2 regions of the Enterococcus sp. AZ194 genome follow, and region 2 is predicted to be linked to the other one. Evidence: predicted binding sites of a transcription regulator. Region 2 holds the regulator's gene; the other holds the start of a gene.
The links. The regulator LexA, encoded in region 2, represses DNA repair genes until DNA is damaged. The targets are predictions, from matches to a motif close to CNAACANNTGTTNG.

Region 1 (7,614 bases), 180 kb from region 2:
AAGATATTCAACACTATTAGCTGGCTTCAAAGCCACTGGAAAATTAAATGGTAGATCCTCAGTCAATTGGCCGTTTTGAATCATCTCTTTACGAATAATCAATGTTTTTGGGTATGGAAGATTGTACTCCTCGCAGATTTCGTAAAAACTAACTTTATTTACTAAACGTTCAAACATTTTATAATCAATATACGGACAAACAAACGTCTTTGAAAGCTCCTCTTTATGCTGGGAGATTAACTCTGCATAGCCATCTCCGCAAGAGATAAGGAGATAAGTTTTTGATGAATCTGTATAAGTCTCAGTCATCAATCTTCTCATTTCGTCAATAAAAACAGGATCTTTTTCAAATCCTGGAATAACCTCCACATTTACGATATGACTATATTTCGTCGGTGCTAATTGATCAGACGCGTACGCCTGACAAATTTTTCCATAGGCTTCGTAAAAAGAACGTGCCATCCCATACACATTCATATCACTTCCTAATAAAATTGGCACAAACTCTTGTTGATTACTCATATAAACACGCTCTCTTTTATTCTTAATTTCTGACTCGCTCAAGTCAGACACTCTTATTAATTTTTTCTAAAAAAGTTTTGCAACAGGAATATCATACCACAAAGAAAAAAGCAATCAAAGGGAAGACCTCAGATTGCTCATTTCTTTTTTGAACGGATTTCACTTATAGGCTGTCTTTTTCTATACCAATTTAGTAATAGAGTTCAACCATAAGTAAATAGTATCGAATATCATCGGCAAAAACAAGCGAATTTATAAGGTTTTTAAACTTTTTTAAGAAACTGATTTAAAAAAAATCAAATAATGAAAAAACAGACCACTATTTTATAACATTTCTTAAATAAAAACCTGTATAGCTGCTTTCTGGAACCGCAGCAATTTCCTCTGGTGTTCCTTTAGCGATAATCGTTCCCCCTCCATCTCCACCTTCTGGACCTAAGTCAATGACATAGTCTGTAGATTTTATGACATCCAAATTATGCTCAATCACTAAAACTGTATTGCCAGCATCAACTAAACGTTCTAAAACGACTAACAAACGCGCAATATCATCGGTGTGTAACCCTGTTGTCGGTTCATCCAAAATGTAAAAGTTTTTGCCGTTTGAAATTTTGTGTAATTCACTGGCTAATTTCATCCGCTGTGCTTCCCCACCGGATAATGTTGTTGCAGGTTGACCTAATGTGACATAACCTAGTCCAACATCTAAGATTGTTTGGAGTTTACGATGGATTTTTGGAATATGTTTGAAGAATTCAACCGCATCTTCTACAGTCATCTCAAGAATATCCGCAATGTTTTTGCCTTTATAGTGGACTTCTAATGTTTCAGAATTATATCTCTTACCATGACAAACTTCACAAGGAACATAAACATCTGGTAAGAAGTGCATCTCAATCTTGATAATCCCATCTCCACGACACGCTTCGCAACGACCGCCTTTAACGTTAAAACTAAAACGTCCTTTTTTATAACCACGGACCTTCGCTTCATTCGTCTTCGCAAACAAATCACGAACATCATCAAAAACGCTCGTATAAGTCGCTGGGTTACTTCGAGGCGTTCGCCCAATCGGACTTTGGTCAATGTCAATAACCTTTTCAATGGTTTCATAACCCGTTAACTTTTTGTGTTTGCCTGGTTTATTAGAATTCCGATTAATCTTTTGTGCTAACCCTTTTTTTAGAATCTGATTCACTAACGTACTCTTACCAGAACCAGAGACACCCGTTACGGCAATAAATTTACCTAAAGGAAATTCAACGGTAACATTTTTTAAATTATTCTCAGTAGCCCCAGTGATTTTGACCTTCTTACCATTGCCTTTTCTACGTTCTTTGGGTACAGGAATGCCTTTTTTTCCTGATAAATATTGTCCGGTCAATGACTTTTTATTTTTTTCTACTTGTTTTGGTGTTCCTGCAGCAACAATCTCTCCACCTAGATGTCCAGCGCCTGGTCCCACATCAATCAAATAATCGGCAGCGCGCATCGTGTCTTCATCATGTTCTACAACAATTAAGGTGTTCCCTAAGTCGCGCATTTTCTTCAGCGATTGAATTAACCGATCATTATCTCTTTGGTGTAATCCGATAGAAGGCTCATCTAAGATATACAACACCCCTGAAAGATTGGATCCAATCTGGGTAGCCAAACGAATTCGTTGTGCTTCCCCGCCTGATAAGGTTCCAGAAGCTCTACTTAAGGTTAGATAATCCAAGCCGACATTTTCTAAGAACGTCAACCGATCATTGACTTCCTTTAAAATAGGTCGCGCAATGATTTTTTCTTGTTCTGATAATTGTACATTATCAAAGAATTTAATTGCTTTTTTTATAGCCAACTCACTTATTTGTCCAACATTTGTTCCGTTAATTTGGACAGATAAGGCTTGTGGATTCAAACGGTATCCTTTACAAGATTGACAAGTCAACTCGGTCATATAAAGACGCATTTGTTCACGAGTAAACTCACTATTTGTCTCATGATAGCGACGGTCAATATTTTTTAGCACGCCTTCAAATGCCACTTCGACATCGCGGACACCGCCAAAATCATTTTCATAATGAAAATGAAATAGCTCGCCTTTGGAACCATTTAAGACGATCTCTTGATGCTCTTCTGGAAGGTCTTCAAATGGTGTGTCCATATCGATAGAAAAACTAGTCGCAGCTTGTTCTAACATTTGCGGATAATACTGAGAACTAATTGGATTCCAAGGCGCAATCGCCCCTTCTCTTAACGTTTTAGAAGCGTCGGGAATTACCAAATCACGATCGACTTCTAATTTCACACCCAAACCATCACATTCTGCACACGCCCCAAACGGCGCATTAAATGAGAACAAACGTGGTTCTAACTCACCCACAGTAAACCCACAGTAAGGACAGGAATAATGTTCACTAAAGAGCATCTCTTTTTCACCAATCACATCAACTAGTGCATAACCTTCAGCCAGTCGTAACGCAGCTTCAAATGAATCGAATAAACGAGAGCGAATGCCTTTTTTTATCACAATTCGGTCAATAACAATCGCGATATCATGTTTTTTACTTTTCTCTAACTCAGGTGCTTCAGAAATGTCATAAGTTTCTCCATCTACACGAATCCGAACATATCCTTCTCGCTGAATCATCTCAAAGACTTTTTTATGTTGTCCCTTTTTCTTAGTCACAACAGGCGCCAAAATTTGAATTTTGGTTCGATCTTCTAATTCTAAGACTTCATCTACCATCTGTTCAACGGACTGACTTGTAATTTCAATATGGTCATTAGGACAAATGGGATGCCCCACACGTGCATAAAGTAAACGTAGGTAATCATTAATTTCTGTTGCAGTTCCGACCGTCGAACGCGGATTTTTACTTGTTGTTTTCTGGTCAATTGAGATAGCAGGACTTAAGCCGTCAATACTATCCACATCTGGCTTGTCCATCTGTCCTAAAAATTGTCTGGCATAGGCAGATAAACTCTCTACATACCGACGTTGTCCTTCTGCATATAATGTATCAAAAGCTAAGGAACTTTTCCCTGAACCAGAAAGCCCTGTGACGACCACTAACTTATCTCTTGGAATCGTTACATCGATGTCCTTTAGGTTATGGGCTCTTGCACCGTGAATCACTATTTTATCGTTTGCCATAATTGTCTCCTATTCTGATGCTTTCAACTCAAGGATCGTGTCTCTTAGAGTCGCTGCGGTTTCAAAGTCTAAAGATTTCGCCGCATCCTTCATTTCTTTTTCTAGTTTTAATAGTAGCGTTTCTTTTTCTGCCTTACTCAATTCACTGTAAGAAACAGATACTTTTTCTTCTTCAGAGCCTTCGACTGCTTTCGAAATCGAAATTAACTCGCGAATTTCTTTAATGATTGTTTTCGGAACAATCCCATGTTCCTCATTGTAAGCTTTTTGTTTCTCACGACGTCGAGCCGTCTCATCAATCGCTCGCTGCATAGAATCAGTCATCTTATCTGCATACATAATAACTTTTCCTTCTGCGTTTCGGGCAGCCCGTCCAATGGTTTGGACAAGTGATCGTTCACTACGCAAGAAACCTTCTTTGTCTGCATCTAAAATAGCTACTAATGAAACCTCAGGCACGTCAAGACCTTCTCTTAGTAAGTTAATCCCTACCAAGACGTCAAATTCTCCTAAACGTAAGTCGCGAATAATCTCTGTTCGCTCTAATGTTTTTATGTCACTATGCAGGTATTTGACTTTAATCCCTAATTCTTTGAAGTAATCGGTCAAATCCTCTGACATTTTTTTCGTTAGCGTTGTCACAAATACCCGTTGATTCTTCTCAACACGCTCATTAATTTCTCCAACCAAGTCATCAATTTGCCCCATGATTGGACGCACTTCAATGAGCGGATCAAGTAAACCAGTCGGACGAATAATCTGTTGAACAACGGTATCTGTTTGTTCTGCTTCGTACGGGCCAGGTGTTGCTGAAACATAGACGATTTGGTTGACATGCTCTTCAAACTCTTCCAATCGTAACGGACGATTGTCCAACGCAGAGGGCAAGCGGAAACCATAGTCGACTAACATTTGTTTCCGCGCTCTATCGCCGTTATACATTCCTCGAACCTGAGGCATAGTTACATGAGACTCATCGATAACCAATAAAAAATCATCAGGGAAAAAATCGATTAAGGTATAAGGAGGTTCGCCTTCTTTTCGACCATCCATATGTCTTGAGTAATTCTCAATCCCAGAAGTATAGCCCATCTCCATCATCATCTCAATATCATAGTTTGTACGTTGCTCTAAACGTTGTGCTTCTAATAATTTATTGTCATCTCTTAAGACCTTTAAACGTGCCTCTAATTCGTTTCGAATATTCTCAATTGCGTGTTCCATATGATCATCATTTGTTACAAAGTGAGTGGCCGGGAAAATAGCAACATGTTCTGTCTCCCCGACAACTTCACCGGTTAAGGCATCCACTTCACGGATTCGTTCCACTTCATCGCCAAAAAACTCAATACGTAAAGCTCGCTCATCTCTCGAAGCTGGGAAAATTTCTACAACATCTCCACGAACACGGAACCGTCCCCGTTGAAAATCAATATCATTGCGTTCAAAGTTGATATCAATCATTTTTTTTAAAAGTTGGTTGCGGTCCATTTCCATCCCAACACGAATGGAGACAACTTGTTCACTGTACTCTTTGGGAGATCCTAAACCAAAGATACAAGAAACAGAAGCGACAACAATTACGTCATTTCGCTCAAGAAGCGAGCTAGTTGCTGAATGGCGTAGCTTATCAATCTCATCATTAATACTGGAATCTTTCTCAATATACGTATCACTAGAAGGAACATAGGCTTCTGGTTGATAGTAATCATAATAAGAAACAAAATATTCGACTGCATTATTCGGAAAAAACTCTTTAAATTCTCCATATAATTGCCCAGCTAATGTTTTGTTATGAGCAATAATTAAAGTTGGCTTATTGACTTCTTTTATCAGATTAGAAATGGTATAGGTTTTTCCTGTACCTGTTGCGCCTAATAATATCTGAGCCTTCTTCCCCTCTAAGACACCATCAACGAGCTGTTGAATGGCCACGGGTTGGTCTCCGGCAGGTTGATACTTTGAAACAAGTTCAAAAGTATGAGAAGTATCTCTTTCAATCATTATCTTCTCCTCCTCGTTTAAATTATCTTTGTAAAACTTGACACAAAAACAATAGGAAAACCTTGGTTTTCCTTACAAAAGAAATTATACCACACCGAACATACTTTCGCTATCTTTTTGTATTTTGTGATTTATTCGTCGTGTTACATTTTCTGACATCAGATGTGATAAATAAGCAATTTTTTTCACTTTTGCTGGCATAAATCTTGTGCAAACCATAGTTTTTAGCATATAATTTGTAAGATATTGAGAAAATAGGAGGTTAATTATGAAAAGAAAAAATATTTTTTTCTCATTAGTTCTAACGATGGCAAGTGTTTTGACATTTGCGTTCAGTCAAACTACCCATGCGGCTGAAAAAAAATATACGATAGGAACAGACTCAACGTTTGCCCCATTTGAGTTTAAAACACCTGAGGGCGAATATACTGGGATTGATATTGATTTATTAACTGAAATTGCGAAGGATCAAAACTTCGCATTCATCTTAAAACCAGTTGGCTTTGACACGTCAGTTCAAGGTGTCCAATCCAATCAACTAGATGCAATGATTGCCGGAATGAGTATTACAGACGAACGAAAAGAAACGTTTGATTTCTCAGAACCTTATTTTGACAGTGGGATCCAGATGGCTGTCTCATCATCAAATGACAAAATTAAAAGCTTTGATGATTTAAAAGGACAAACAGTCGCTGCAAAGGTTGGTACACAAAGCGCAAATTTCTTAGAAGAAAATAAAGAAAAATATGGCTATACAATTAAATCATTCGATGCCGCTGATGCTCTTTATAGTGCGATTAACAGCAACACAGTTCAAGCAATTTTCGATGATTACCCTGTTTTAGGTTACGCAATTAACCAAGGACAAAAACTGACACTTGTTGATGAACCACAATTCGGAAGTGCTTATGGCTTTGCGGTTAAGAAAGGCCAAAATAAAGAATTACTAGAAAAATTTAACGCTGGCCTAAAGAAATTAAAAGCTAGCGGACGTTACGATGAAATTATTTCAGCTTACATTTCAAGCGGTGCCTCAGAAGAAGCGTCTGGCGAAATGAAAAAGATTGAACCAAAGAAAGAGCAATATGTGATTGCTAGTGATTCTGCTTTCGCGCCTTTTGAATTCGAAGACTCCGATGGTGAATATAAAGGAATCGATGTCGATTTAATCAAAAGAATCGCTGAACTACAAGGCTTTAATGTAAAATTCAACTTTATCGGTTTCTCTTCAGCTGTTCAATCTGTGGATGCGGGACAAGCAGACGCGATGATTGCTGGAATGACGATTACAGAAGAACGACAAGAAAACTTTGACTTCTCAGAGCCCTACTTCCAAAGTGGGATTCAAATTGCTGTCAAAGAAGGTGCGGATTCCATTAAATCTTATGATGATTTGAAAGGAAAAACAGTCGGTGCCAAAGTTGGGACAGAAAGTGCTGATTTTTTAACAGATAACGAAGAAAAATACGGCTACACGATTAAATTCTTTGATGCAGCTGATCAATTATATGAAGGGTTAAACACAGGCTCTCTTGATGCCATGATGGATGACTACCCAGTAATTGGTTATGCAATTAGTCAAAAACAAAAACTTGAAACACCGATTGAACGAGAAGCCGGTGGAAGTTATGGTTTTGCAGTTAAAAAGGGGCAAAATTCTGAATTAATTGACATGTTTAACGAAGGTTTAAAAGAATTAAAACGAACAGGTGAATATGATAAAATTGTCAACAAATATATTGAAGACGGTTCTTCTACGAAAAAGAAAGAAAAAGTCGATGAATCAAACATTGTTGGTATTTTGAAGAATAACTATAAAGGTCTTCTATCTGGACTTTGGAAAACAATCGCTTTAGCACTTGTTTCCTTCGTTCTTGCCTTGCTTGTTGGAGTTATTTTCGGACTCTTCAGCGTTGCTCCTTCGAAAGTTTTACGCGGGATTTCGA
Region 2 (7,614 bases):
ACGAGTTTCTTGCTTTTGGCGTGAAGAGTTTAAATCAAAGATCCGTTAAACTATTGACTGAATTACTGATACCTTATTTATTTTCTTTTTTTTCGTGCTAGGCTTTGCTATAATTACTAGGTTAGGAGTGAGCATGTGAAACAATCAAATTATAACTGGCAGCTGCCAGAAGAAATACAACTGAGTAAAGACTTTCTCCAAGAAATTGAGAAAAGAGGATTATCTCCATTAATAGGTAAGCTTCTTTGGCAACGATCTATTCAAACAGCAGAAGAATTGGAAGTTTTTTTATCTCCTTCAATGGAGCAACTCCATGATCCCTATTTAATGCACGATATGGAGCGTGCTGTTTCCAGAATCCAACAAGCAGTGATTGGAAACGAGCGAATTCTTGTCTACGGTGATTATGATGCAGATGGAATTACCAGCACAACCATTATGAAAGAGACACTTGAACTGCTTGGTGCTGAGGTAGAGTACTTTTTACCCAATCGTTTTATCCAAGGGTATGGTCCTAATAAAGACTTCTATCAACAAAAGATTGAAGAAGGCATTCAATTAATTATTACTGTGGATAATGGGGTTGCTGGGCATGAAGCCTTAGCCTATGCAAAAGACCAAGGGGTTGACGTTATCGTCACAGACCACCATGAACTACCAGATGTGCTTCCAGAAGCTTACGCAATTGTCCATCCACGTCATCCAGAAGGAAATTATCCATTTGGTGATTTGGCTGGGGTTGGTGTTGCATATAAAGTTGCGACGGCTTTATTAGAAGAAGCACCCGCTGAGTTTTTAGACCTTGTTGCGATTGGAACGATTGCTGATTTGGTCTCATTAACCGGTGAAAATCGAGCCTTAGTAACAGTTGGCCTAGAAGCAATGAAACATACTGAACGATTGGGCTTAGAAGCGTTATTCAAAGAAAGTTCAGTAAACCCTGAAGAATTGACAGAAACAACGATCGGTTTTTCTATAGGACCTCGATTGAATGCTATTGGACGACTTGATGATCCAAATCCTGCAGTTGAGCTATTCTCAACCTTTGATGAGGAAGTGGCGGCAAAATTAGCTGCCTTGTTAAATCAAAAAAATAATGAGCGAAAAGATATCGTTGAAAAAATTACGACAGAAGCCTTAGCTATGATCCAGCCTGAAAACCAAGTCCATCTGATTGCGCAAAAGGGATGGCATGAAGGAGTTCTAGGAATCGTTGCTGGTAGAATCATGAATGAAACAGGTAAACCTACGATTGTTTTGACACTTAAAGATGACGGCTCTGCTAAGGGCTCTGGAAGAAGTACAGATTCACTCAATCTGTATGAGATGCTTTCTTCTATGAAGGATTTATTTACTCATTTTGGCGGGCACCACGCAGCTGTTGGATTAACTATGCCTGCAGAAAATATTGCTTCTCTTCAAGCGCAAATGAATCAATATGTCACGGAAAAATCAATTGATTTAACGAAGGGTGTGCCTTTGACGATTGATGAAATTCTCGCGGTTAAAGAGGTTTCAGTGGAATTCATTCACCAGCTTCGTATATTAGCGCCTTTTGGTACAGATAATCCATTACCTAAATTTTTATTTCAGACAATCTCAACTAGCCAAATTAAACGAATTGGTTCTGAGCAGCAACATCTAAAATTTACATTAACAAACGACTCAGCTAATTTAGATGCGATTGCTTTCGGTTTTGGCGAGCAATCCCAAGAACTGGAGAATGAGGGACTTAAGGTGGTTGGGGAGCTTTCGATTAATGAATGGAATGGTCGAAAAAAACCTCAACTAATGGTTAAAGATTTCGCGATTGAAGGACTCCAACTATTTGATTGGCGGGCCAAACGCTTCTGGCAACAACCACTGATAGCTGACTCAGCTTTATATGTTACATTTGCCGAAAAAAATAAAAAAATTCTTCAAACCTCAGTTGCTGAAACGGTTGTTGTATTTGAATCAATTGAGCAAATGCAGCAGGTTATTTCTGATAAACAACCAAAAGAGCTGTTATTCGTTGACTGTCCTGAAACACAACAAACAATAAAAGAAATTGTTCAGCTAGCTGACTTTTCTCGTATCTATTTGTTGTTCGCTTCACCTGAAGAAGTCTATCTAAATGGGGTGGGAAGTCGCGAACAGTACGCACGCTTGTTCAAGTTTATCCATCAACACAAACAAGTCGATGTGCGGTACAAAGTTGGTTCTATTGCCCAATTTCTAAAAATCCCTCAAAATTTATTAATTTTTATGATTCAAGTGTTTTTTGAGTTAGGATTTGTTACAATAGAAAATGGTGTTTTAAACAAAGTGGAAGATCCTAAAAATCAGCCACTTAGCGAGAGTCATCTTTATCAAAAAAGGTTGAAGCAAATCAAATCAGAGGAATTTTTACTATTAAGTGATATTCCCACTATCAAAAATTGGTTACAATCGTAGGAGGAGTAACAAATGAATTTAAAAGATTATATTGCAAGTATTCCAAACTATCCTTCAGAGGGAATCGTCTTTCGTGATATTTCACCACTTATGGCAAATGGTGATGCATACCGTGAAGCAACGAAACAAATCGTGGACTACGCAAAGGAAAAACAAATTGATATGGTTGTTGGACCTGAAGCACGCGGGTTTATCGTCGGCTGTCCAGTTGCTTATGAATTAGGAGTAGGCTTTGCACCCGTCCGTAAAAAAGGCAAACTTCCTCGTGAAACAATCGAAGTAACTTATGACTTAGAGTATGGCACAGATACCTTAACGTTACACAAAGATGCAATCACACCTGGACAACGTGTCTTAATTTGTGATGACTTACTAGCAACAGGTGGAACGATTAAAGCAACGATTGATTTAATTGAAAAATTAGGTGGTGTGGTTGTCGGCTGTGCATTTCTAATTGAGCTAATGGACTTACATGGCCGCGACAAAATAGAAGGACATGATATTATCACTTTAATGGAATACTAAGATATACGACTTTATGAGGTCGGGACAGAAGTGTTTCACTCCGAGAACCGGGTAGGTACTGTGCAACATCAACTCTAGCATGTCCCATGCATAGAAGTTGTTGAGAGCGGAACAACGTCCTTCAATTCTTAAGGTGTTTCACCTTTAGAGATTGATGAGATCGGAGTATGGTTTTTACGTAGTGAAGACCTTCAACTCTAGCATGTCCCATGCGTAGAAGTTGTTGAGAGCGGAACGCAGTCCATCAATTCTAAAGGTGTTCCACCTTTAGAAATTGATGGGGCGGAGTGAAGATGGAGTTGCTTCTGTACCCATCGTTTATTCGGATAAAAAGAGACTGGGACATATGTCTCAGCCTCTTTTGGTCTTTGCAAGAAACAGATCAGACCATAAGATAAAATGAGCGTCACTGAAAACGATGATTTTGTCCCTTTCAAGCTTTTCTTAAACAGATTACCAATTGATATTTTAAAAATTAAGAATGATAACATAACAAAACATTTTCCAACAATCAAAAAATAGTATCTAACTGATTGGTTACATAAAAAGGATGATATAAATGAAAAAAAGAAATTTTTTAACTATTTCTATAGTAAGCGTTTTAGTAACTATAAGTATTGTGGGTTATTTTGTTTTTCTAAAAAATAGAGGACCGTACGCAGATATTGCGGGAGAATGGAAAGAAGTTTCCTATGCCTCTACAGAAGATGAGTTAGACAAAGTTTTTTATGAGATAGAGGAACAACTAGGAGATTTCGAATTGCAGACATTAAGGATTGATTCAAAAGGAAATCTGTCATTACATTCTGAATGGTTAGATATAATGAAAAATGAAGATTACTTTCAATTACCAAAAAAAAGAGCAAGTAAGCAAGATAGGTACCCCTTGGAAGCAAAAGAAACAAAAATAGAAGAATCTCCTTTGTTTAACGAATATTTAGAAACTATATTTCAAGGGTTAGCCCAATATGGTACTGGACCTGACTTAAAAAAACAAATGAACATAGAGGAACTAAAAGAAATAATTGATGAAAAAAATTATACTAAAAGCCAATTAGCAGAGCTCACTAAAAAAAGACAGCAACAATTAAGCAAGAAACCTGAGATGTATAAAAATATTGTTGCATCAGACAATCTGATTACTTATGAAACTCAGCATGATATGGACTATTTTATCCAATTGATAGACAAAGATACGATCAAAATTATAAATAAAGATAAAGAAAATGTAGTAGGTACCTACACTCGAAAATAGCAATTAATCTTCTATGCACCTGAACAAGAATAGAGCTCAAAAAAATCCTTCGGGTAAATTGGCGATTAAAAAATCGTATTTACTCAAAGGATTTTTTGTTCGTTTATATCTTTTCCTAATAGTGAAGAAGAAACACAATCAATGTTTATACTCATAGTGGTATTCATAATCAAACTCATATCTATCTTCTTCATACTCACTATCATAATATTGTTCTTCGTAATAATGTTTCTCGCGTTCTGATTGACGATATTTTTTTTCATCCCATAACATAAACCATAATATAGACAAAGGCGTCAAGATCAAAAGTGCTGAACGGATGCCGATGTTTCCCAATAAAATACCTACCACTAATACAAATAAAATAAATCCAAAACGACGCATTGCTCTCATGATATTCACCTCTATTTTTTTATACGAACAAATGTTTGTATTTATATTATACGAATGTTTGTTCGGTTTGTAAAGAGAGAAATACGAAATTGATAAAAATATTTTTTTACCCCTATATAAACTTGCTTTTATGAGCTCATCCATTAAATAAATTGCTGAGTTATTTGTTCGATGAGTAGAGAGGTATGAAACAACAAACGGCTCTTTTTATAGGCATGGGATAGGAATGTGTCTGTATTTTTGACTATAAAAAAACTGATAATCAAAAGATCTCTGATTATCAGTCGTTCGTTATTCGCTTAATAGATACGGCTTCGATAGAGTCCAACCACTAAACCTAGAACAGACACATTATCTAGGATGATTGGTTCAAGCTCATCATTTTCAGGTTGAAGGCGGAAATAATTCTTTTCTTTATAGAATCGTTTGCAAGTTGCTTCATCTTCATCAGTCATTGCAATCACAATATCACCATTTTTAGCGGTGGATTGTTTTCTGACAATAACATCATCACCATCTAAAATCCCAGCATTGATCATACTTTCCCCACGAATGGTTAGCATGAATAAGCTACCTTCCTCAGAAGAAAGGTTGGGTGGAATAGGGAAAAAATCTGAAGCATCCTCAACAGCAAGGATAGGTTCTCCTGCAGTCACCGTTCCTAAAACGGGAATAGTCATTGGTCGAATGTCGATTTTTTCAAGTCCCATCGCAGTTAATTCAATTGCTCTAGGTTTAGTGGGGTCTCGTTGAATCAACCCTTTTTTTTCTAATCGTGCAAGATGTCCATGGACAGTTGATGTAGAAGAAAGATTTACGGCTTCTCCAATCTCTCTCACAGTAGGTGGATAACCTTTTTCGTTCACTTGTTCGTATATATATTTTAAGATATCAACTTGTCTTGTTTCAGTTCGCTTGGCCACGATTCACACCTTCTTTCATTTAATGATTTCAGTTTATCATATTAAACGCATAAAATCAAACACGCGTTCGCTTTTTTCGTTTATTTCTTGTTGTGTTTTTTGTGAATTTTTAATAAGATAAAGAGGGAGCAAAAAGAGGGGGCGTATCACGTGTTATCAAAAGAAAAACTCGCTCGTATTAACGAGTTAGCAAAAAAGAAAAAAGAATCAGGGCTAACAGAAACTGAACAAAAAGAACAACAGCTCTTAAGAGAAGAATATTTAAGTGCCTTTCGTTCAGGAATGAAACATCATATCGAAGGAATGAAAGTTGTTGACCCAGATGGAACAGATGTAACACCAGAAAAACTGAAACAAATTCAAAAAGAAAAAGGTCTTCATAACCGCTCTAACTAAAGCGAATAAGACGAATAATGATTGCATTTCCTTTTGTTTTCTTTTACAATGAAGGAGATAAAAGTAAAATAAACCTAAATTCAGGAGGGATTCTTTTGTTCGACAAAACAGATCAACTAGGTGTTAATACCATTCGTACATTAAGTATTGAAGCGATTCAAAAAGCTAATTCAGGTCATCCAGGTTTACCAATGGGGGCAGCTCCAATGGCTTATACATTATGGACAAAACATTTGAAAGTCAATCCAGCGACTTCAACTAACTGGGTAGACCGTGACCGTTTCGTTCTTTCTGCTGGACATGGATCAGCTATGTTATATAGTATGCTTCATTTAGCTGGCTACGATGTAACAATTGATGATTTAAAAAACTTCCGTCAGTGGGAAAGTCGCACACCTGGACATCCTGAAGTTCATCATACAGATGGTGTTGAAGCAACAACTGGTCCTCTAGGCCAAGGAATTGCTATGGCTGTAGGAATGGCGATGTCAGAAGCACATTTAGCTGCGACATATAATCGCGAACATTTTAACGTGATGGATCACTATACCTATGCTCTTTGTGGAGATGGCGATTTAATGGAAGGTGTTTCCCAAGAAGCAGCTTCTATGGCTGGACATATGAAACTAGGGAAATTAGTAGTTTTATATGATTCAAATGATATTTCATTAGATGGTCCTACTTCAAAAGCCTTTACAGAAAATGTCGGCGCTCGTTTTGAAGCTTATGGCTGGCAACATATCCTTGTGAAAGATGGCAATGATTTAGAGGCTATCTCAAAAGCGATTGAAGCAGCAAAAGCTGAAACAGATAAACCAACTTTAATCGAAGTCAAAACGGTCATTGGTTATGGCGCACCAAAAGAAGGCACTTCTGCGGTTCATGGCGCTCCTCTAGGGGATGAAGGAATCTCTGTAGCAAAAGCTGTTTATGGTTGGGAATATCCAGACTTTACAGTTCCAGAAGAAGTGGCAACACGTTTTAAAGAAACGATGCAAGAAGAAGGCCAGAAAGCAGAACAAGCTTGGACTGAGTTGTTTGCAAACTACAAACATGCGTATCCAGAATTAGCCGCTCAATTTGAAGCAGCCTTTGCTGGAAAATTACCAGAGGGCTGGGATAACGAGTTACCGCACTATGAAATCGGCTCTAGTCAAGCAAGTCGTGTGTCTAGTAAAGATATGATTCAAGCAATTTCAAAAGCTGTACCTAGTTTCTGGGGAGGCTCTGCCGATTTATCTGGATCAAACAATACAATGGTGGCTGCTGAAAAAGATTTCGAGCCTGGTCAATATGAAGGAAGAAATATTTGGTTTGGTGTGCGTGAATTTGCAATGGCTGCTGCTATGAATGGCATTCAATTACATGGCGGAACCAAAGTCTACGGCGGAACTTTCTTTGTCTTTACTGACTACCTACGCCCAGCAATTCGTTTAGCTTCTATTCAAAACATGCCAGTTACGTATGTCTTAACGCATGATTCAGTTGCAGTTGGTGAAGATGGTCCAACACATGAACCAATCGAACAATTGGCTAGTGTTCGTTGTATGCCAGGTGTTCACGTGATTCGCCCAGCTGATGGAAACGAAACGCGTGCTGCTTGGAAAATTGCAATGGAATCAACGGATACACCGACTGTCTTAGTCTTAAGTCGTCAAAATTTACCTGTTTTAGAAGGAACAGATG

Region 1: a site for LexA is predicted at 5,764-5,777, ahead of uvrB (excinuclease ABC subunit UvrB). Genes of this name have one in related genera too.

The regions. Positions count from the first base shown of each region.
Region 1 covers NZ_JBIOQR010000001.1:1,514,930-1,522,543, reverse strand. Annotated here, with positions in the region: gene IGI37_RS07155 (D-aspartate ligase) at 1-522, opposite strand, end outside; gene uvrA (excinuclease ABC subunit UvrA) at 842-3,664, opposite strand; gene uvrB (excinuclease ABC subunit UvrB) at 3,674-5,668, opposite strand; gene IGI37_RS07140 (amino acid ABC transporter substrate-binding protein/permease) at 5,937-7,614, shown strand, end outside.
Region 2 covers NZ_JBIOQR010000001.1:1,699,178-1,706,791, forward strand. Annotated here, with positions in the region: gene recJ (single-stranded-DNA-specific exonuclease RecJ) at 136-2,436, shown strand; gene IGI37_RS07920 (adenine phosphoribosyltransferase) at 2,449-2,961, shown strand; gene IGI37_RS07925 (hypothetical protein) at 3,521-4,216, shown strand; gene IGI37_RS07930 (hypothetical protein) at 4,355-4,609, opposite strand; gene lexA (transcriptional repressor LexA) at 4,909-5,532, opposite strand; gene IGI37_RS07940 (DUF896 family protein) at 5,683-5,928, shown strand; gene tkt (transketolase) at 6,024-7,614, shown strand, end outside.